3 regions of the Arthrobacter sp. MMS18-M83 genome follow, and region 1 is predicted to be linked to each of the others. Evidence: riboswitches for the same ligand, from Rfam matches in the RefSeq annotation. Region 1 holds a riboswitch; each other region holds the start of a gene.
What was found. A riboswitch is a leader RNA that binds a small molecule or an ion and turns the genes downstream of it on or off. The one in region 1 is predicted to bind thiamine pyrophosphate.

Region 2: linked by a shared signal. The riboswitch ahead of thiO (glycine oxidase ThiO) and the one ahead of OW521_RS13480 (ECF transporter S component) in region 1 are both predicted to bind thiamine pyrophosphate.
Region 3: linked by a shared signal. The riboswitch ahead of OW521_RS20840 (bifunctional hydroxymethylpyrimidine kinase/phosphomethylpyrimidine kinase) and the one ahead of OW521_RS13480 (ECF transporter S component) in region 1 are both predicted to bind thiamine pyrophosphate.

What each region holds. Positions count from the first base shown of each region.
Region 1 is NZ_CP113343.1:2,843,713-2,850,703, reverse strand. It holds gene OW521_RS13495 (energy-coupling factor transporter transmembrane component T family protein) at 1-439, opposite strand, end outside; partial or broken gene OW521_RS13490 (ABC transporter ATP-binding protein) at 436-2,030, opposite strand; gene OW521_RS13480 (ECF transporter S component) at 2,030-2,662, opposite strand; TPP riboswitch at 2,737-2,873, opposite strand; gene OW521_RS13475 (NUDIX hydrolase) at 3,056-3,820, shown strand; gene OW521_RS13470 (DUF4235 domain-containing protein) at 3,881-4,141, shown strand; gene mnhG (monovalent cation/H(+) antiporter subunit G) at 4,138-4,626, opposite strand; gene OW521_RS13460 (monovalent cation/H+ antiporter complex subunit F) at 4,616-4,894, opposite strand; gene OW521_RS13455 (Na+/H+ antiporter subunit E) at 4,891-5,457, opposite strand; gene OW521_RS13450 (Na+/H+ antiporter subunit D) at 5,454-6,991, opposite strand, start outside.
Region 2 is NZ_CP113343.1:3,964,416-3,971,406, reverse strand. It holds gene OW521_RS18815 (SDR family NAD(P)-dependent oxidoreductase) at 1-337, opposite strand, end outside; gene moeB (molybdopterin-synthase adenylyltransferase MoeB) at 371-1,570, opposite strand; gene OW521_RS18805 (TetR/AcrR family transcriptional regulator) at 1,656-2,312, shown strand; gene OW521_RS18800 (DUF3107 domain-containing protein) at 2,363-2,587, shown strand; gene OW521_RS18795 (hypothetical protein) at 2,624-2,926, shown strand; gene OW521_RS18790 (4a-hydroxytetrahydrobiopterin dehydratase) at 2,963-3,628, opposite strand; gene OW521_RS18785 (thiazole synthase) at 3,693-4,499, opposite strand; gene thiS (sulfur carrier protein ThiS) at 4,503-4,739, opposite strand; gene thiO (glycine oxidase ThiO) at 4,736-6,073, opposite strand; TPP riboswitch at 6,065-6,184, opposite strand; gene thiE (thiamine phosphate synthase) at 6,211-6,900, shown strand; gene OW521_RS18765 (RNB domain-containing ribonuclease) at 6,938-6,991, shown strand, end outside.
Region 3 is NZ_CP113343.1:4,409,284-4,416,274, reverse strand. It holds gene obgE (GTPase ObgE) at 1-977, opposite strand, end outside; gene rpmA (50S ribosomal protein L27) at 1,122-1,385, opposite strand; gene rplU (50S ribosomal protein L21) at 1,446-1,754, opposite strand; gene OW521_RS20840 (bifunctional hydroxymethylpyrimidine kinase/phosphomethylpyrimidine kinase) at 2,176-3,696, opposite strand; TPP riboswitch at 3,688-3,784, opposite strand; gene OW521_RS20835 (Rne/Rng family ribonuclease) at 3,893-6,988, opposite strand.

The sequences.
Region 1 (6,991 bases):
GGTGCGGCAGTCTCGCCTTCTGCGCCAGGGCATCGGCAAGATCGGTGGGATCGGTGCAACTCATCAGGAGAACGGCCGGCAGCGCGATCGCTAAGCCTCGCAGCATGAACCCGAGTCCCAGCTGCAGCGAGCCTTCGCTGATAGACCAGATCCCGACGTCGAGCAGTATCCTGCCGCTGACAGCTGACAGGATCGCGGTGCTCCAGCCACCCAGCGCTGCCGCGATGATCAAGGGCCAGCCCCGCTGCCACAGCAAGCGCACGGTCAGCCCCGCGAGGGGGAACAACGCCAATTCGCCGAGGAGCGCTGTCGAGGCGGACACCATGTCAATGGACAACGCCAGCACCAAGGTGATCAGGAAGACCGCCACGAACTTGGCCAGCGGATTCGCGCGTGTCAGGAGGGCATTGTTGCCGCGCAGGCTCAACGCTTCCCTCATGCCGCACCCGCTTCCAGCCGGGCGCCACCTTGGAAGGCAGGCGCGAGCCGCATCTCGGTGCCGCCGAGGACGGAGCTGAATTCCTGGTCGTGCGTCACGGAAACCACGGAGGTGCCGGCGTCGAGCAGCTCAGACAGGAAGGACGCAAGCTCAGCCCAGGTATTGGCGTCCTGGCCAAAAGTGGGTTCGTCCAGCACCAGGACCCGCGGGTGCGCGGCAAGCACGGTGGCCACGGACAGCCGGCGCTTTTCCCCGCCGGAGAGCGTGTACGGATTGGCGTCCACCAAGTGCCTCAGCCGCAGCCGTTCCAGCAATTCGTCCACGCGCTCCTCGCCGTGTCCAAGGTGCTTGGGTCCGAACATCAACTCGTCGAACACCCGGCCGGTGACGAACTGGTGTTCCGGTTCCTGGAACACGGTTCCGATTCGCGAGATCAGTTGCTGGGCCTTCCATTTGAAAGGATCGGCGCCAGCGCCGTCGCTGAGCCCGACGGCGGCAGTCACCGTGCCGGACACGGGAGCCAGCAGGCCCGCGAGGGTCAAAGCGAAGGTAGATTTCCCGGCGCCGTTGGGGCCCGTGATGGTCAGCGCTTGGCCGGCGAGCACCTGGGCGTCGAGTCCGGTCTGCACAGGATGAGGCGGGATGGTTGTGAACCCGCGGCGGCGTGCCCGTTCGCGTGACACCGCAAGCTCCCGGGTGGCGAGCAGCAACTCTCCACCGCCCGTCGCACCGGAGCCGGCTGCTGTTCTGGAACGTGGCCGGGTGGCCGGCACGTAACCGGGCACCCAGACGCCCGCTGCAGTGAGCATGTCCCTTGCTTGCGCCAGAACCGTGTCCGGGTCGCCGTCCAGGAGCACCGCCGGCGTCGAGCCCCCCTCAGAGGAGCTGCCCGGCTGGAGAACCACGATCCGGTCCACCAGGTCTTTCCACACCGAGACCCGATGCTCCACCACCACCAGGGTGGCGCCGGTCTTGTCCAGGCAACGGCCTACGGCGTCACGGACCTCCAGCACACCGGCAGGATCCAGGTTGGCGGTCGGCTCGTCCAGGAGGATCAAGCCTGGCCGCATCGCCAGGATGCCAGCCAGCGCGAGGCGCTGTTTCTGCCCACCGGAGAGGGCCGACGTCGGGTGGTCCAGCGCAAAGCTGCCGCTGGCACTATTCCGAAGCCCGACGTCGTCGAGCGCTTCATGGACCCGCTTCCAGATCTCTTCCCCGGCACGCAAAGATTCTCGGCACCGAAGGCGACGTCGTCACCCAAGCGGGAAAGCACCACCTGGGTTTCGGGGTCCTGCTGCATGAGTCCGGCACGTCCCCGCTGGGCCCTCGGCGAGACGCCGTCCACCAGCAACGAGCCGGTTTCGTCGGCGTCGTCGCCTTCTTCGCCCAGCACGCCCGCGAGGGCATGCAGGAGCGTCGACTTGCCCGCGCCCGAGGGGCCAAGCAGCAGAACCCGCTCCCCCGGACGGATGTCCAGGTCCAGGGCGTGGATAGCCTGCGTGGTGCGGCCCGCGTGCCGCCAGCCCCAACCTTGCGCGGAAATTGCGGCGGGTCGCACCACAGCAGGGGTGCCGGAATCAGGACTGGGCATCAGGAAAAGACGGGCTCCGAGGCGGCCTTGCGGGACGCGAACGCACTCAGCACCCCGGTCTTGGCCAGGCCGCGGGTGGCGATCCAGGCCAGCGCGCCGGCAATGACGGCACCGGAAACCGTGCAGAACGCGATGTACGCGAGCTTGTCGACGGCTTCGTAGGCGATGTTCCAGCCCCACGGCAGGAAGGAGTCGTTCAGCCCGCAGAACAGGCCCGCACCGGCTCCGGCCAACAGGGATACCGGCAGGTTGAACTTCTTGTACATGAATGCCAAGAAGATGAGTTCTGCACCGAGCCCCTGGAGCAGGCCCGAGATCAACACAGTGGTGCCGTACTGGGAACCCATGATGAGCTCACTGGTGGCGGCGACCGTCTCACAGAAAATTGCCGCACCCGGCTTGCGGATGATGAGCATGCCCAGCACGGCCGGAATCATCCAGCCGCCGGCGATGATGCCGGTCACGGGCGGGTAGGCGGCGTTCATCGGGGTCGAAACCAGCGCGGCCATCTGGTCCCAAGCCCAGAAGATCACGCCGCCGGCGATGGAGATCAGTGCTGCCACGACGATGTCCACGACGCGCCAGTTGTATCCAGGCTTGGTGAGGCCCGGCCTTGCAGAAATACCAGTCATTTTGTCCTCCTGAGGAACAGGAGGGGAAAGTGTTTCCGGTTTGCCTGCGAACGGCTTCCGCCGCCGGTTCCGGACACTATGAGAACTCGACTCCCTTGCGCCGGTACTAGCCGGATCAGGTTCGAGGGTCTGCGGCTGTCCGCACTCTCAGCGCCCCTCCTCCGTGCCGCATTGCTGCGAGCCCGACGGCGGCGCTCCCCTGTCGCTATCAATCAACCCTTTTGGGCGTGGTTCAGTTTACACCTTGGCGGGGTTGCCGAGCGGAAAGCGACGGATTCTGCTGGATCACTCGCAGGGCCGGCGCGGGCAAGCCCGAAATGGCGCGGGCGGCCACCGAAGCTGGGAGAATGATCCAGCAGAATCCGACGCAGCAAGCAGGGCAAAGGAGCGGTCTTGACAGGCACTAGCGAAGCGAACAGCACCACCGTGGCCGAACCGAGGCTCGCCGCAAGCGTGATCCTTGTCCGCGACGCGCCCATTCCCGCGAGCCCTGGAGGTTCGGCCCGTTTTGAAGGTGCCGGCGGTGCGGCGATTTCCGAAGGTGCCGTGAGCGATCTGGAAGTGTTCGTCCAGCACCGGGTGTCCACGATGGATTTCGCCGCGGGCATGGTCGTCTTCCCCGGGGGCCGGGTGGATCATGCGGACAGCACCGGCTGGAACTTCACGGACGACGTCGTTGAGCAGCATGCCGCAGCATGGCACCGGAGCAGCATCGCCGTCGAGCCTGCATCGGCTCGGCACAACGCCGGCCGGGTGCTGGCGGCCGCGCAACGTGAGGTGTTCGAAGAGGCCGGGCTGAAGCTCGACGCCGCCACCCTCCGCCCATGGGCCAACTGGGTCACTCCGGAAGACCAGCCCAAGCGCTTCGACACGTACTTCTACGTTGCCTGCCCGTCAGTTGGGGCTGAGCCGCGGCACCAGACGACGGAGGCGTCGTCATCACTGTGGATGCCAGTCCGTGGAATCCTGGATGCCGAGGCCGCGGGAACCCTCAAGCTCATGCCGCCCACTTTGGTCCTGCTGGATGAACTGCTCGCTCTCGGCACGGTGGAGGCTGTGTTGGCTGAAGAGCGTGACATCGTGCCCGTGCGGCCGGAGCCCGGAGCCCTGCAGGAGTTCTTCCGGCTCAGGCGCCAACCCCCATCCGTTGCGCCGTGACTGTCCTGAAGTGGGGTTAGGCTGGGGATGGTCCTGTTTCCTCCCGCAAGGAGTCCCGGAATGAACTTGCTCTTCAAATTGCTCGGCACCGGTGTGAGCATCGGCGCAGGAATCGTCGGCAGCAAGCTCGTCAACGCATTGTGGGAAAAGGCCACGGGCAACAAGCCGCCCAAAGGCCACGACGACATGGAAACCAGCCTGCGCTCAGCGCTGACCTTCGCCCTGATTTCGGCCGCTGTCAGCACCATCATCCAGGTTGTAGCCGGCCGCAGTACCCAGCGCGCCATCTCACGCTTCTCGAAGACGCCGGACATCGTCTAGGACGACGCGCCGCCATTCCCCTTGGGCCCGCTATCCCCTGCGATGCCGCCCGGGTGCCCACCGTTCCGGCTCTGGGACGCATCCGGGCCTGCTTCTTGGGCTTTCTCGGCTGCCCGCTCACCAGCAGCACGCAACACCACGGCCTCGAGTTCGTCTGCGCTGAGCAGTTCGGGGTGGAGGTGCTTCGTCCTGTAGCCTGCACGCCCCACCATGTGTGCGGACACCGGCACTGTCAGCAGTTGGAAAATCCAGGCGACCAGCAGCACCGGCCATACCCACCATTCGCGCAGCTGCAGCCCGATGGCCGCCAAGACCAGGAACAGCCCTAATACTTGCGGCTTGGTGGCTGCGTGCATGCGGCTCATGAGGTCCGGGAAGCGCAACAAGCCGATTGCCGCGCCCAATGACATCAGCGCACCAACAATCAGCAGCACCGCGGTCACTGCATCGATCACGGCATCCACACCGGTGGCGTTAGGAGTCATTGGCCTGTCCCCTCCGGTCGGCCACGAAGCGGGCCACTGTCACCGAACCGACAAACCCGATCAACGTCAGCGCCACGAGCACCACGAGGTTATTGAGATGCCGGTTAACGGCCATGTCGATCGCCAGTGCCGCGCCCAGGATGGCCAGGAGAACGTCTGAGGCGAGCACGCGGTCCAACAGGGACGGCCCGACGGCGATCCTGTAGATCGCGCCGGCCGCCGCGAGGCTGAGAATCACCGCCGTAACGATCAGCACGATGTCTTTCATGAACTGGCTCCCCTCGTTGCAGGCCAGCCTTCGGCCTGGAGTGCGTCTACTTCCGCCTGTGTGCCCATGATCCGTATCAAAGAGGCCTCGGTGTCCTGGACTTCCCGGCGCAGCTTGGCGGTGTCTGAATCGTTCCGGACATTGAGCCCGTGGATGTAAAGCGTGGACGTAGAGCGGTCCACCTCAACCACCAGCGAACCCGGGATCAGCGAAATCACGTGTCCCGTGGCCGTGACCATGAGGTCAGAATGGCTTCGTAACGGAACAGCGACGACGGCGTTGGTCACCGAGGGCCCGCGGAAGATCGCCAAGTACATGACCTGGAAGCTCGCGGCCACCACTTTGCCAAGGAACACCACGACGAAAGGAATGGCACGCAGCACGTTGAAGCGTCCGCTGAGCTCCACGGGAGGCAAGTAGAAGATCCTGGCCACTATCACTGCAATCAAGGCACCGAAGACGAGGTTGCCCGGGCTGAAGTCCCGCCAGAGAGCTCCCCAGACGACTACCAGCCAGACCAGCAGGGGCAATTCGGTGCGGAATGAAATCCGCCTGCGGCTCACTTGCCACCCCCTTGCACTGGCGCGGCGATTCCTGGAATCCGGGCATGCTCGCCAAGCACGGAGCGGATATATGCCGTGCGGTCCAGCATCTGTTCCGCGGAGTTGCCGGCCAATTGGAACAGCGGACCTGCAAAGACGGTCAACGCCACGCCAAAGACCACTAGCGCGGCGGTTGGCCCCACCATGGTCCGCGGAAGCAGTCCGACGCCGGCCCTGTCCTTCAGCACGGGGTCCGGGTACTCCGCATCCTCGGGTTTCCGCCAGAATGCGCGGTTCCATACGCGGGCAACGGCCAGCAAAGTCAAGAGGCTGGTGACCACCCCGCCCACCACCAAGGTAATAGCCAAAGGCGTTCCCAGGGCAATGCCGGCCTGGATGAGCCCTAGTTTCCCCAGGAACCCCGAGAACGGCGGGATTCCGGCGAGGTTCATGGCGGGAATGAAGAACAAGAGCGCAAGGAGCGGGGACAGTTTGGCCAGTCCACCGAGCCTGTCCATGGACGAGCTCCCTCCGCGGCGCTCGATCAGACCCGTCACCAAGAACAGGCTCGTTTGGACGGTGATGTGGTGGGCCACGTAGAAGACGGCAGCAGCAAGCCCCGCAATCGAGGACATCGCCAGGCCGAACACCATGTAACCGATATGGCTGACCAAGGTGAAGGAGAGCAAACGTTTTATGTCGCTCTGGGCTATGGCGCCGAGGATACCCACCAGCATGGTCAGTAGCGCCACAACCATCAACGGGGTATTCAACGTGTCCCCCGGAAACAGAAGCGTCTCCGTACGAACCATCGCGTAGACGCCTACTTTGGTGAGCAAGCCGGCGAACACAGCGGTGACTGGTGCGGGGGCTGTCGGATACGAGTCAGGGAGCCAGAAGGACAGCGGGAACACCGCGGCTTTGATGCCGAACGCCACCAGCAGCATGACGTGGAGCAAATTCCTGGTACCCGGGTCCAACTCGGCAAGCTTGATGGCGAGGTCCGCCATGGTGATTGTTCCCGTGGCTCCGTAAATCATCGCAATGGCGATCAGGAACAACACCGAAGACACCACGGAAACCACCACATAGGTGACCCCTGCGCGGATACGCGGACCGGTCCCACCAAGTGTCATAAGCACATAGCTCGCTGTGAGCAGGATTTCGAAACCGACGTAAAGGTTGAAAAGGTCACCCGTGAGGAAGGCGTTGGAAACACCGGCCACCAGGATCAAGTAGGTCGGGTGGAAGATCGACACCGGTGCTTCACGGTCGCCGTCGGCCATGCCTTGACCCGTCGCGTAGATCAGCACGGCGAGGCTGATGACGGAGGAAACCACCAGCATGAGCGAAGAGAACTGGTCCACCACCATCACCACGCCCCAGGGCGGTTGCCAGGCGCCCAACGTGACAGATGCCGTGCCCGTGGTCCAGACCGAGGCAAGGAGCAAGCATTCCAGGAGCAGGGTAAGGGACAACAGGCCGATGCTGACCACGCGCTGCGCCAGCGGGTTCCTGTTCAGGGCGAATGTCAGTGCGGCACCGAGGATGGGGA
Region 2 (6,991 bases), 1.1 Mb from region 1:
CCAGTGTTGGGTTCGATTCCAGGAAGCGTGCCGCGAAATCCTTCACCCCCTCCTGGTCGGCCAGATCCAGGGCCTCCACGGTCACTTGTTCCGGCCCCAGACCGGCCGAGGTGAGGACTTCTTTCGCGTGCTCGGGCCGCCTGGCTGGAACCGTGACCCGCGCCCCGGCAGCGGACAATGCCCGTACCGTTTCCAGGCCGAGCCCGGAGTAGCCCCCGGTGACAATGGCCGTTTTACCGTGGAGGTCCACCCCGGTGAGCACGTCCGACGCCGTGGAACCGTGGCCGAATCCCGATCCGATGGGATGCTGCGGTGTTGTCAAGGAATCCTCGCTCATGTCAGGGCCTTTCGTGTTCAGTACGCTGTCGGGTCAGTAGACCGGCTTGCCGGGCTCGACGTCGCGCACCCAAGCCAGGATCCCGCCGTCGAGATGGCTGACGCGCGTGTAACCGGCACGCTGTGCTGCCGCGAGCACCGCAGCGGAACGGGTGCCGCCCTTGCAATGGAACACGATCTCTTTGTCCTGCGGAAGCTCCGTCCAAGCCTCCCCCGCCAGGATCCGTCCCTGCGGGATGAGCACCGAGCCGTCGATGTTCACAATCTCGTGTTCACCAACCTCCCGGACGTCCACCAGTTCGAAGTCGCGTTCCCCCGCCGCGCGAGCCGCGAGCATCGCGGAAAGTTCGGTGGCCGTGACGGTCGGAACCGAGTCGCCTGGGGGCGCAGGGGTAATGCCGCAGAAAGCCTCGTAGTCGGTCAACTCGGTAATCGGTTCGGCCTCCGGATCCTTGGAAACCTTGATTTCCCGCCAACTGCCGCCGAGCGCGTCAAAGAGCGCCACGCGCCCAAGCATCGAACGCCCGACGCCGGTGATGAGCTTGATTGCCTCTGTCACCATGAGTGAGCCGACGGCGGCGCACAGCATGCCGAACACGCCGCCTTCGCCGCAGGACGGGACAGAGCCGGCCGGAGGTGCCTCCGGATAGAGATCGCGGTAGCTGGGGCCGTGCTTCTCCCAGAACACGCTGACCTGGCCGTCGAAGCGGAAGATGGATCCCCACACATAAGGTTTGCCGAGAATGGCGGCAGCGTCGTTCACCAGGTACCGCGTGGCAAAGTTGTCCGCGCCGTCCAGGATGAGGTCGTAGCCGGCGAAGAGCTCCAGAGCGTTGGAAGAGTCCAGGCGCACGTTGTGCAGTTGGACGTTCACGAGCGGGTTGAGTTCCTTGATGGCGTCCCGCGCAGATTCAATCTTCGGCCGGCCCACGTCGGCCACCCCGTGGATGACCTGACGCTGCAAGTTGCTGAGGTCGACGACGTCGTCGTCCACAATGCCAAGCGTCCCCACCCCGGCTGCGGCCAGGTAAAGCAGGGCGGGTGAGCCCAATCCACCGGCACCTATCACCAGCACTTTCGCGTTCTTGAGCCGTCGCTGACCGGCCGCTCCGATTTCGGGAATAATGAGGTGGCGCGAGTAGCGTTCCACCTCTTCGGTGGTCAGCTCTCCGGCCGGTTCCACGAGGGGAGGCAGTGAGGACGGCAACGTTTGGGCAGCAAAAGTAGTGGCCATACTCCAAAGTATGCCTGCCGGTGCCGCCCGGTCATATTACTGCGCAGTATTGTGGTCATAACTGCAAAGGAAAGGCGGCAGACAAGTGGCTGAGAGCGCACGTATCAAACAGGAGGCCCAGGTCAAGCAAGACCGGACCGTTTCGCCCCGCTCGGCGAGGCTGCCACGCGATGAACGCCGGGCCCAGCTCCTGAACGCCGCCCTGGAAGTGTTTGTTGCCAACGGCTTCCACGGCGCAGCCATGGACGAAATCGCCGAGACTGCCCATGTCAGCAAGCCGGTGCTGTACCAACACTTCCCGTCGAAGCGGGAGCTGTACATGGCACTCCTGGACAGCCATCTGGCCATGCTCACGGACCAGATGCTCACGGCACTGAATTCGACCTCGGACAACAAGGAACGCGTCCAGGCCGTCATGCGCGCCTACTATCGCTTCATCGCGGCCGATGACCAGGCGCATCGGCTCGTTTTCGAATCCGACCTCATCAATGACCCGGACGTCAGTTCCCGCCTGGAGACTTTCAACCGCACGTTCGCCGACGCCGTCGCCAAGGTCATTGCCGAAGACACCAAGCTGCCCCCGCTGGAGGCACAGTTGCTGGGCCGGGGCCTGGCTGGAATGGCGCAGGTCAGCGCGCGCTATTGGCTCGAAACCGACGGCGATTTGGACCTCGATGTGGCCAGCGACCTGATCTACCGTTTAGCTTGGCGCGGAATCAGTCGCTTCCCCAAAGAGTCCTAGGCTACAAATAGAGGACTGTGTAAATTCTTGATTGGCTGGGAGGCCCTGCTGTGGAAGTAAAGATCGGCATTCAGAACGTTGGCCGTGAGATCGTGCTGGAGTCCGCTCTGGATGCCGAGGCTGTTGCCAAGATCGTGGGCGACGCCATTGCCAATGGAACAGACTTGCGTCTCACCGACGAGAAGGGCCGCCAGGTCATCGTCCCCGGCAACGTCCTCGGCTACGTTGAGATCGGGGCCGAGGAAGTCCGCAGGGTCGGTTTCGGCGCCCTCTAAGCTTCACCTCAGATCACCAGCGAGCCAGGAGTCCGCATGCTCTCACTTGTCATCGTGGCGCTAGCCACCATCGCTTCAGGCTTCATTGTCTGGGGAAATGACAAGCATCGTGGCACCTACGGAATCGCCGTCCCCGCCTGCGTTTCGGTAGCCGTCGCCATGCTGAGTTGGATGGTCTTCATCCAGCTCGGCTTTGGCTACCAGCCCGGCGTGACCTGGATCCCGTGGGTCTTGCCCATCATTCTGGGCACTGCGGCGGCCGCGGTTGTCGCGTTCTTCCTGGGCCGCCATCGGTTCCGGCACGACACTGCGCAGCTGACGGCAGCCCTGCGGCTCTAGCTGGTGCTGAAGCTCCTGCTGGCGCTAAAGCTGTGATTACAGATCCGGCTCGTCGCCTGCTTCGGTGCAGAGGCACAACCTATTTCCTTGTGAATCCGTGACCACCACCCATTTGGGTGCGTGGTCATGGTCCATTAACGCCCCGGTAGCGGCGGTCTTCTCCACGGCGGGTTCCGATTCAGCCTGGCTTCGGTGCACGTCCAGGTGGAGCCGGTTCGGGTTGGGAGTTTGGGTTTCCTGGAACCACACGTTGGGCCCGCGGCCATAGGGATCCTCAAGGCCTCCGGACCGGCCCTTGCGGTATCCAAGCGCCACTCGCCAGACTTCCGAAATTCCTCCGGGATCAGGGGTGTCTATTCCAACCTCAACCGTGCGGTGGAGTCCCGGCTCGGCCACGGCCCCGGCTTCCTTGGCTGCTTGGCTGGCGCGGGTGGCTGCGCGGATGTCGCGCTGCGTTACCTCGCTCCCGGCGTCGTGGGACGTATAGCGGACGAACACCCGGTTGTACCGCCAGTCCAGGTCCGGGTGGTGGTTCTGTTCCTCGGCGATGTGCCCGACGGCGGCAATCAGTCCAAGCGCGGCAGCCGAGGTCGGGCATTTGTAGGCGGTGACGAGACCGCCCAGGCGGTACCGCCAGTCTGGCAGCTCCGCCAAGGCGTCGTTGATCGCGGACCCGGTGAGAACGTCATCCTTGCCGGCCATGGGGGGGCTCCTTCGCTGACGTGGATTCCTTCGCAGGATGCCCCCTGCGTCCGGCAGAAGCCCCCTAGAGGAACTCGGCCCGACCTTCCATGGCTGAGGACGCCAGAGCGTGCTCCCGGCGCGGGATGCGGCCCGCCTGCTTCGCCAGCCTACCGGCGATGACGGCGTGTTTGAAGGCCTCGCCCATCTGCACGGGGTTCTGGGCCCGGGTCACGGCGGTGGCCAGCAGTACGGCGTCGCAGCCGAGCTCCATGGCAAGGGCGGCGTCGGACGCGGTGCCGATGCCGGCGTCGAGGACTACCGGCACTGAAGCACGGGAAACAATCAGCTCAATGTTGTGGGGATTCAGGATGCCCAAACCGGTGCCGATTGGCGCCCCCAAAGGCATCACGGCGGTAGCCCCGAGGTTTTCCAAGCGAAGCGCCAGCACAGGGTCGTCGTTGGTGTAGGCGAAGACCTTGAAGCCACGGTCGACGAGTTTTTCGGTGGCATCCACGAGTTCCACCGCATCCGGCAGGAGCGTGTGCTCGTCGGCGATGACCTCGAGCTTCACCCAATCCGTTTCCAGTGCCTCCCGGGCAAGCTCGGCTGTCATGACAGCGTCCTTTGCGGTAAAACAGCCGGCGGTGTTTGGAAGGACACGGATCCCGTGATCCACGAGCAATTGGAACAGTGAGCCTGTTTCCGTGGGCGAGTACCTGCGCATGGCAACGGTGGTGAGTTCGGTACCCGAGGCCAGCAGGGCTGCCCCCAGGCCGTCCAGGCTCGGCGCTCCGCCGGTCCCCATGATGAGGCGCGAGTTGAACTCAACGCCGTCGATCACCAAGGCGTCGGTTTGGGTGCTTGCTGTTTGAGTGCTTGCTGTGGTCATGGTTCAACCTCCCTGTACTGCGGTAACGATTTCGAGTTCGTCGCCTTCTGCGAGCGCGGTTGCAGCCCATTGGCTGCGTGGCACCACTTCGGAATTGCGCGCGACGGCGACCCCAATCTTTCGTCCGTCGGCCGCCTGGCCCTTGGCATCCAAGGCGCGTCCAGTGATGTGGGTGACGAGCGTGGTCACGGAGGCGTCGTCGCTCAGCGTGTGATCGGCGCCGTTCAATTTGATGTTCATGCGTGGTCCTTCGTAAGAGGGTCTAAGGTGGCAGGCTGCGAGCCGTTTGTCGCGACGCCCGCTTGTGCGGGTGGTTTGGAGAAGCGGTCCGGGCGGAACTTGTTCCAGCGTGGATCGCCAGTGCCGTCCATGAGTCCGACGCAGATTTTCGCGGCTGCCGGGGTCAGGAGCACTCCGTGCCGGAAGAAGCCGCTGGCCACAATGAGGCCGGGCACGATGGGGCCGTGCACTGCGCCTTCAGTTCCTTCGGGGCCGGCGCCTGTTGCCACCCTTCCCAGCAGGGGTGCGTTGTCCGGTGTCCCCGGACGGGCGCGGGCAGTGGCTTCCAGGAGTTCCAATTCTGCTACGGCCGGTACCAGCACCTGCGCGTCGCGGAGCAATTGGTATACCCCACCGGCCGACACCGAGTTCGCGGATCCACCCGAAGTCGACAAGCCGTCCTCGCGTTGCGTTGCGCCGATCACCACTGTCCCGTCCTCCCGGGGGACGATGTAGACCGGCACCCCCCGCACCATCCCGCGGACCGTTGCGGTAACCAGGGGCCGAAGGTGTTCCGGAACGCGCAGCCGCAGTATGTCGCCGTACACGGGGCGTAGCGGGAGGGACAAGCCATCCGGCAGTCCGTTCAACCGGGCAGCGTGCAGGCCGTTGGCCACCACTGTTTCCTTGGCCAGCACCCGTGTGCCTGACTCGAGCTCAGCCCCGACGACGCGCCCGTCCTCCCACAGAAGGCTCGCCGCCTTGTTGCGGACCGCAAAGCCATCCTCGGCCCCCTCAACCCAACTGGAGTCACCTGGTTGGTGGTCTCCCAGCGCGCCAACAATCGCACCCGCAAGTTTTCGCGGATCCACTTGGTGGTCCCCGGGAATGTGGAAGGCACAGGAAATCTGGGGGCTCAACAACGGCTCACGTTCGCGTGCCTCGCGCAGGGGCACAGATTCCACCACCAAACCGTTGGCCAGCTGGACGTCCCGGAGGTCGGCGAGCGCCCGGCGGTCCGCAGCGTCCGCGCCGACGGCGAGGGTCGGCGTCGTGCGGTATCCAGTACTACGTCCGGTACTTGAGCCGGACAAGTGACGTTCGAAGTCCGGCCACAAGGCCGACGATTCGAGCATGAGTTCCAGGAGGTCCTCTTCCTGGTAGTGCAGTTCGCTGACGGGCGCCAGCATGCCCGCTGCCGCAAACGTAGCGCCGCTGGCCGGCGCGGGGTCGATGAGGACCACCGAGCGGCCGGACCTGCGGGCCTCCCACGCGATCCCGAGGCCGATCACACCGCCCCCAATCACCGCCACATCGGCGTGCAGGGGTTCGTGCTGAGTGTTCATTTCGTCCATGGAGTCCTTCCCTACGCCGGTACTAGCCGGATCAGGTCAAGCGGTCGGCGCTGAAGCCCTCTCAGCCGCGCGGCGATTGTGACTGCCGCCGCGGCTCCCGCGGTACCAGCCCAGTTTAGAGGAACTACTCTGTTTCCATGACCCAGCACGATGTCCACACCACCGCCCGCCTGTACCTCTGCACCGACGCCCGCAAGCAACAGGCTGACTTTGAGCAGTTTGTCGATGCCGCATTCGAGGGCGGCGTGGACATCATCCAGCTGCGGGACAAGACCATTGAAGCGGCCGAGGAACTGGAACTCCTGGAAGTCCTGCATTCCGTGGCGCACCGTCACGGCCGTCTCTGGGCCGTTAACGACCGCGCAGATATCGCGTCCCTCTCCGGCGCTCCGGTGTTCCATATCGGCCAGAAGGACATCCCGCTGCGCTCGGCCCGGAAGCTGCTCCACGACCCCACCATCATCGGCCTTTCGACCCACACGCCCGAACAGATTGACGCTGCCATTGCCGCATCGCCTGGCCGCAGCGGCCTGGACTATTTCTGCGTCGGACCGGTGTGGGCAACCCCCACCAAGCCCGGGCGTTCCGCCGTCGGGCTCGATCTCGTGAAGTACGCTGCCGAGGCCATCAAGAAGGCAGACGCGGAGACAGTGGGCGGCGTTGTGCTCCCTTGGTTCGCAATCGGCGGCGTTGATCTCAGCAACGTTGAGGAAGTGGTGCAAGCCGGCGCCAGCCGCATCGTGGTGGTCCGGGCCATCACTGAGGCAGAGGATCCAACGGCCGCAGCCCAAGCGCTCCTTGCCGCCCTGGACGCCGCGGCGGCTTAGCAAGACTCCGGGAGATTTTGGAGTTACCCTGACTTTCGTGTCACATCAGCGGATAGCACCGAATCTCAGTGAAACGTCGAACGCGCTCGCA
Region 3 (6,991 bases), 1.6 Mb from region 1:
GTGGCGGAGACTTCGAAGACGCGGTAGCCGCGCTGTTCCAGTTCGGGACGGACGAACTCGGCCATGTCCCGACCATCAGGCAGGTCCACTTTGTTCAGGACCACAAGCTTGGGCCGTTGGTTCAGGGGAACCACTTCGCCGTCAACGCCGGCGTAGCTCATGTCCACCGCGTACTTGTCCAGCTCTTGCTCGATGATCGCGAGGTCCGAGAGGGGGTCCCTGTCTGCTTCAAGGGTCCCGCAGTCCAGCACGTGCACCAGCGCAGCACAACGCTCTACGTGGCGCAGGAAGTTGTGGCCCAGACCTTTGCCCTCGCTCGCGCCCTCGATCAGCCCGGGAACGTCGGCAATGGTGAACCTGACGTCACCGGCCTGAACCACGCCAAGGTTGGGGATCAGGGTGGTGAACGGGTAGTCGGCGATCTTGGGCCGCGCCGCTGACATCGCCGCGACGAGGCTGGACTTACCCGCGGAGGGGAAGCCAACAAGCGCGATGTCCGCGATGGACTTCAGTTCCAGGACGATGTCGCTGGAGTCGCCTTCAGTGCCGAGAAGGGCGAAACCGGGAGCCCTGCGCTTCTGCGAAGACAACGAAGAGTTACCGAGGCCGCCCAGGCCGCCTGCAGCGGCGATGAACTCGGTGCCTTCACCTACAAGGTCAGCAAGGACAACGCCGTCCTTGGTCTTGACCACAGTGCCGTCCGGGACGGGAAGCACGAGGGTTTCACCGTTCTTGCCGCCGCGCCAGTCGCCCATGCCGGGGCCACCGTTGGTTGCGTGGCGGTGGGGTGCGTGGTGGTAATCAAGCAAAGTGGTGGTCTGGGCATCGACGCGCAGGATGACGTCACCGCCATTACCGCCGTTGCCGCCGTCGGGTCCGCCGAGGGGCTTGAACTTCTCGCGCTTAACAGAGACACAGCCGTGGCCGCCTGTTCCGCCGGATACGTGAAGTACTACCCGGTCTACGAAGGTCGCCACGTGTTTCTCCTCTATGTGGAAATTACTGCTTGAAGTGCGTGTTGCCGGCTGATGCGGCGCCGCCCGCCCTAGTAAATTCTAGTGCGGTTAAAGAGACGGGTGGAGCGGGCCATACGGCCCGCTCCACCCGTTCAGAACGTGTTATTACTCTGCAGCTGCAGCAGCAACGATGTTCACTACGCGACGGCCACGGCGAGTACCGAACTCAACCGCACCTGCCTGCAGGGCGAACAGGGTGTCGTCGCCACCGCGGCCGACACCGGCGCCCGGGTGGAAGTGGGTGCCGCGCTGGCGGACGATGATCTCGCCTGCGGAAACGACCTGGCCACCGAAGCGCTTTACGCCGAGGTACTGGGCGTTGGAGTCACGACCGTTGCGAGTGGAGCTCGCGCCTTTTTTATGTGCCATTTGAAATGCCTGCCTTTAAATTCTGGGGAATCTGTTGAAAACCTGAACAGCAACCAGTGGTTACTTGATACCGGTGATCTTGATCTTGGTCAGTTCTTGACGGTGACCCTGGCGCTTCTTGTAGCCGGTCTTGTTCTTGAACTTCTGGATGACGATCTTCGGACCACGGAGGTCTTCGAGGATCTCAGCCGTAACCTTGACCTTGGCCAGATCCGCAGCAGCGGAGGTGACCTTGTCACCGTCCACCAAGAGCAGTGCGGGCAGCTCAAGGGTGCTGCCGGCTCCACCGGGGACGCGGTTCAGGGTTACGTAGTCTCCAACGGAAACCTTTTCTTGGCGGCCGCCTGCGCGGACAATCGCGTACACCACTTGGGCACTCACTTCTCTCGACGTTTATTACTAAATTTGCGTGCGGAACCCCGATCCGAAAACGGGCCTGGTTCACGCTGTGCCTCAACGCCGTGGACTCCGGTACGGAATCCATGAGTCATCCCTCAAACAGTTCCAAGTGAAAGGCTAGTTCCAAATGAAAGGTCTCTAGGGGCATAACCCAAGTGTTGGCGTAAGCACCGAAGATCTAGATTACGCTAGTTTCGCCTTCGGCTGCAAATGAGGCCAGGCCCGGAGGCTGCCACAGGATGGCTGCCACAGACTGGCTATGCCGCCGTCCGGTACCGTGCCCGTCTACCTTACCCTGCCAGCCGGGAAAAGTACGGATCGTTGGTCCGACACGCTGCGGCTCCCGCCGAAACGGCCTGACGATCCAACTTTTCCGCGTCAGAAACCAGGCTCAACCATGCACACGTGGAGCATCAAAGAACGCAGTTTCGTAGCGGCAGGACTGGGCGAATGCTTCCATCATCGCAGCCCGCTCCCCAGGGGACGCTGCCTGCGCGGCAGCATCTGTGATGTCGATTGCTCTGCGGGTAGCCTCCGCAAACGCTTCGTCCGCATAGGTGCGCAGCCAGTCCGCATAAGGGTGCTCCTCGGAGGCTTCCGCCTGAAGATAGCCATGATGGAGCTGCTGTCCCACCTCGGCGTACAACCAGTAGCAGGGCAGGACGGCGGCCAGCAACACGGCATAGCTGCCCGACGCCGATGCCGCCAGCAAATGGTCCACGTAGGCTTTGGTGATGGGTCCCGGTTCTCCGCTGGCTTGGCGTCCGCTGAGCCAGTTCCGGTGCAGCTCGGACTCGACTTCAAGGCACATCTGCGAGCCGCGGGCCCAGAACAGCTGTTCGGTTTCACTGGGAGCGAGGGCACTTGCCCGCGCCAGAACCCGGGAATAGCCGTTGAGATAGATGGCATCCTGCGAGAGGTAGTAGGTGAACTGCTCTTCACCAAGCGCGCCGGACCGCAGTTCCCTGATGAAGTCGAGTCCGTAGATCGCTTCGAGTTCCGATTGGGCGGCGTCCCACATCCTGACCGCGAAAGCACCCGGTTGGAGGGCGTGCTGGTGCGCGTGGAAGTGGTGGATCGGTCCGTTGCCTTTCCCCACTTCCAGCACCTCGGACTGGGTCAGCGCCTCCTGGAGCCAGGGCTTGACAACACGCAGTGCTGACTCCCAATCGCCAAGCCGCGCCTTCGCCGTCGCCATCGCTGAGGACAGGGAACACCCCGTGCCATGGCTGTTGCGGGTCTCCACCCGGAGGCCGTCGAACTCGACGACGTCCTGGCTCAGGACTCCCCCGGTGTTGACGAGGGCGTCCGGGCAGTCGGCTCCCCGCAGATGGCCGCCCTTCACCAGGACGGTGTTTCCGCAGGCGGCAGCCAAGCGTTTGCCCTGCTCCAGCGCCGATGCCCAGTCAGTGGCTTCAGGTTCGCCAAGCAGCATGGCCAATTCAGGAAGGTTGGGGGTCACCAAGTCAGCGAGGGGCAGAAGTTCCCGCAGTGCGGTTTCAGCGGACTCCGCCAGGAGCCGGTCGCCGCTGGTGGCGATCATCACCGGATCCAGCACGACGACGGCGGGGCGCGCCTCGCCGAGCCAGCGGCGGACTTCGTGGATGACCGCGGCGTCCCCGAGCATGCCGATTTTGACGGCATCAACCGTGATGTCGGTGCTAATGGCATCCAACTGCTGGCGCAAGAACGCCACGGGAGGCACATGGACGGCAGTGACCCCCTGCGTGTTCTGCACGGTGAGCGCGGTGATGACGGCCATGCCGTAGCCGCCGTTGGCCGCAATGCTCTTCAGATCGGCTTGAATCCCGGCGCCACCCGAAGGATCCGAGCCGGCAATGCTGAGGACCCTGGGGATAGGGCGCTCGATGGCCTTGAGCGGGTAGACCGCTGATTGGGCTGAAACAGTCATACGAGACATCCCTTCGCCGGTGCTAACCGGACAGGTTCAACGGGTCTGGTCTCAGCCGGCTTGGTGCGCGGCACCCCGTGTCAGTCCTTTAGCTTAACCCGGATCACACGGCGCCCGCTGAAATGTCCAGCAACGCCGAAGCCCCGGCGGTTTCACAGGAGCGGAAACGGCCGGGGCTTCGGACAGGGTAACTCGCTCAGAGCTCGGACTTGGGCACGCCGACTCCGAGGATGATCGGTTCCGCTGCCGCCGTCGACTTAGCCGGAGCAGCATCGGGAGCCTTGGCCTCGTGCGCGGCCCCGCCGGAGGCAGGGGCGGCAACCTCGTGGTGCTCCACGTCGGTGGCGTTGGCGGCACCCTGGGCCCGGCTGGCACTACGGTTGCGGCGACCTCGGCGTCCAGGCGATCCTGACGACTCCGAGGATTCCCCGGATGCAGCGGCGGAGGCCCCTGCGGGGGCTTCCTGGGCTTCTGTCGCCATCCTCGCGGTGTCGGGGGCCTCGCCGAGGCCTGCGAACGCCTGCGCCAACAGATCCAAGCTCATGGCAGGTGCGCCACTCGCTGGCTCTTCTTCGTGGTGGACGAAGGGCAACGCCACTTCCTCGCCGCCGAATCGCAGGACAGGCTTTGAACGTTCCTCGCCACTCGAAGAAGCGGCAGGAGCCTGGACCGGGGCCGCGGGGGCCTGGACCGGGGTTGCTTCCGCTACGTGCCCGCCGGCGAGCGAATCCGCGGCGTGGTGTAGCTCGTCGTCGTGCAGGTGTGCAGCGTGGGCGGCAGCCGCGATGGTGGCGAGGGCAGCGCGGGTTGCTGCCTGGCGATTGGGATCCGTCGATTCGACGTGGACCGGAGCCAGAGGGGTCAGCGGGAGCTCAGTTGTCCCTTGCCCCGTACCCCTGCCGCGGCGGCGCTTGCGCTGCTCCGGGCGGACGGCCGGCTGTGACTCAGTGCGCGGGTGGTGGTGTTCGGCGGCCACCACATTGGCCCGGCGGTGCTCCACGGGCTCGTCGTGGGTGACGATTCCCCGTCCAGCACACGTCTCACACTGCTCGCCGAAGACCTCAAGCAGGCCGGTGCCCATGCGCTTGCGGGTCATCTGGACCAAGCCAAGCGAGGTCACTTCGGCAACCTGGTGCTTGGTGCGGTCCCGGCCGAGGCACTCGACCAGGCGGCGCAACACGAGATCGCGGTTGGATTCCAGGACCATGTCGATGAAGTCGATGACGATGATTCCGCCGATGTCGCGCAAGCGCAGCTGACGGACCACTTCTTCGGCAGCTTCAAGGTTGTTCTTGGTGACGGTTTCCTCGAGGTTGCCACCGCTGCCGGTGAACTTCCCGGTGTTGACGTCAACAACGGTCATGGCTTCGGTGCGGTCGATCACGAGGGAGCCGCCGGAGGGCAGGAAGACCTTGCGATCCAATGCCTTGTGGATCTGTTCGTCCACGCGCCATGCCGAGAAGATGTCCTGGTCTGAAGTCCACTTCTCAAGGCGGCCTACCAGATCCGGAGCCACGTAGGTCACGTAGGCCTCGATGGTGTCCCAGGCTTCGTCGCCGGAGACGATGAGCTTCGAGAAGTCCTCGTTGAAGACGTCACGGACAACCTTGATGGTGAGGTCCGGTTCGCCGTACAACAGTTCGGGCGCAAGGATCTTGGTGGACGTGGACTGGCTTTCGATGCCTTCCCACTGGGCCCGCAGGCGGTTGATATCGTGTGTCAGCTCTTCCTCGGAAGCACCTTCAGCCGCGGTCCGGACAATGACGCCCGCGTTGTCGGGGAGGCGATCCTTGAGGATCTTCTTTAGACGGTTGCGCTCGACGTCGGGCAGCTTGCGGGAGATGCCGGTCATGGAACCACCTGGTACGTACACGAGGTAGCGGCCAGGGAGCGAAATCTGGCTCGTCAAGCGCGCACCCTTGTGGCCAACCGGGTCCTTGGTGACCTGTACCAGCACGGAATCGCCGGACTTCAGGGCGTTTTCAATGCGGCGCGGTTTGCCTTCCAGAGTGACGGCATCCCAGTTGACTTCACCGGCGTACAGCACGGCGTTGCGGCCGCGTCCGATGTCGACGAATGCGGCTTCCATCGACGGCAGCACGTTCTGGACTTTGCCCAGGTAGACGTTGCCGATCAGGGAATCCTGCTGTGTCTTGGACACGAAGTGCTCCGCGAGCACGCCGTCTTCCAGTACGCCGATTTGGATCCTGTCGTCGCGCTGGCGAACGATCATCTGGCGGTCCACGGACTCGCGGCGAGCCAGGAATTCGGCTTCGGTGATGACCTGGCGGCGGCGGCCGGTCTCGCGGGACTCGCGGCGGCGCTGCTTCTTGGCTTCAAGGCGAGTGGAGCCCTTGACGCTAGTGACGCGGTCGGAGCTGCTCGTGGACTCAACGTGTGCGCGGGGAGCGCGGACACGGGTCACAGTGTTGGGGGGATCGTCGTCTCCGCCGCCCGTCAGCTCCAGGTCCTGGTCGCCACGACGACGGCGCCGACGACGTCGGGAGGTCACGCCTTCCTCAAGGACTTCCTCGGTACCGGCTTCCACCTCGTCGTCGGATTCCGCGGAAGCTTCTTCGCCAGCGGCATCTTCGCGTTCGGTGCCGCGACGCCCACGGCGCCCGCGGCTGCGACGGCGGCGGCGGCTGCCGGCATCGTCGAGTTCCCCATCCTCGGCAGTTTCCTCAGCGTCGGCTACAGATTCCTGTTCGACGACGACCGGCCTGGCAACTGCGCTCAAGTCGGGTGCCTGGAAGATCATGGACGTGACGGAGGCCGGTTCCAGGAACAGCGAGGCGACCGGGCTTGCAGCTGCGGGCTCGGCGGCCGGTTCCTCAGTGGTTTCCTCGGGCGCAACCTCGGTAGCCAGCGCTTCAACCTCGGCTTCTTCGACAACCGGCTCTACGGTCTTCGCCTTCGTAGTACGACGACGGCGGACCGGCTTTTCCGGGACCGCTTCAGTTTCTGCCGCAATTTCAGGTTCCACGACGGCGGCGGCCCCTGCTACCTCGCCACCGGCCGGAGCTTCTTCAGCGAATCCTGGCAGCGGCTCCGGCGTTTCGACCTTCTTCCGTGTCCGGGTGCGCCGGACAGGAGCCTTGGACGCGTCGGCACCTGCGTCTTCGGTAAGTGGCTCCGCAACGGATGCTGCAGCTCCGGCGTCGGGGGTCTCTTCCGCGGCGACCGTCTTCGGCACCGCCTTGCGGCGGGTTCGGGTGGCTTTCTTGGGTGCTTCAGTGGTCTCGGTGGACGCCGCATCTTCGGCGACGGCTACAACTTGCTCGTTATCCATATG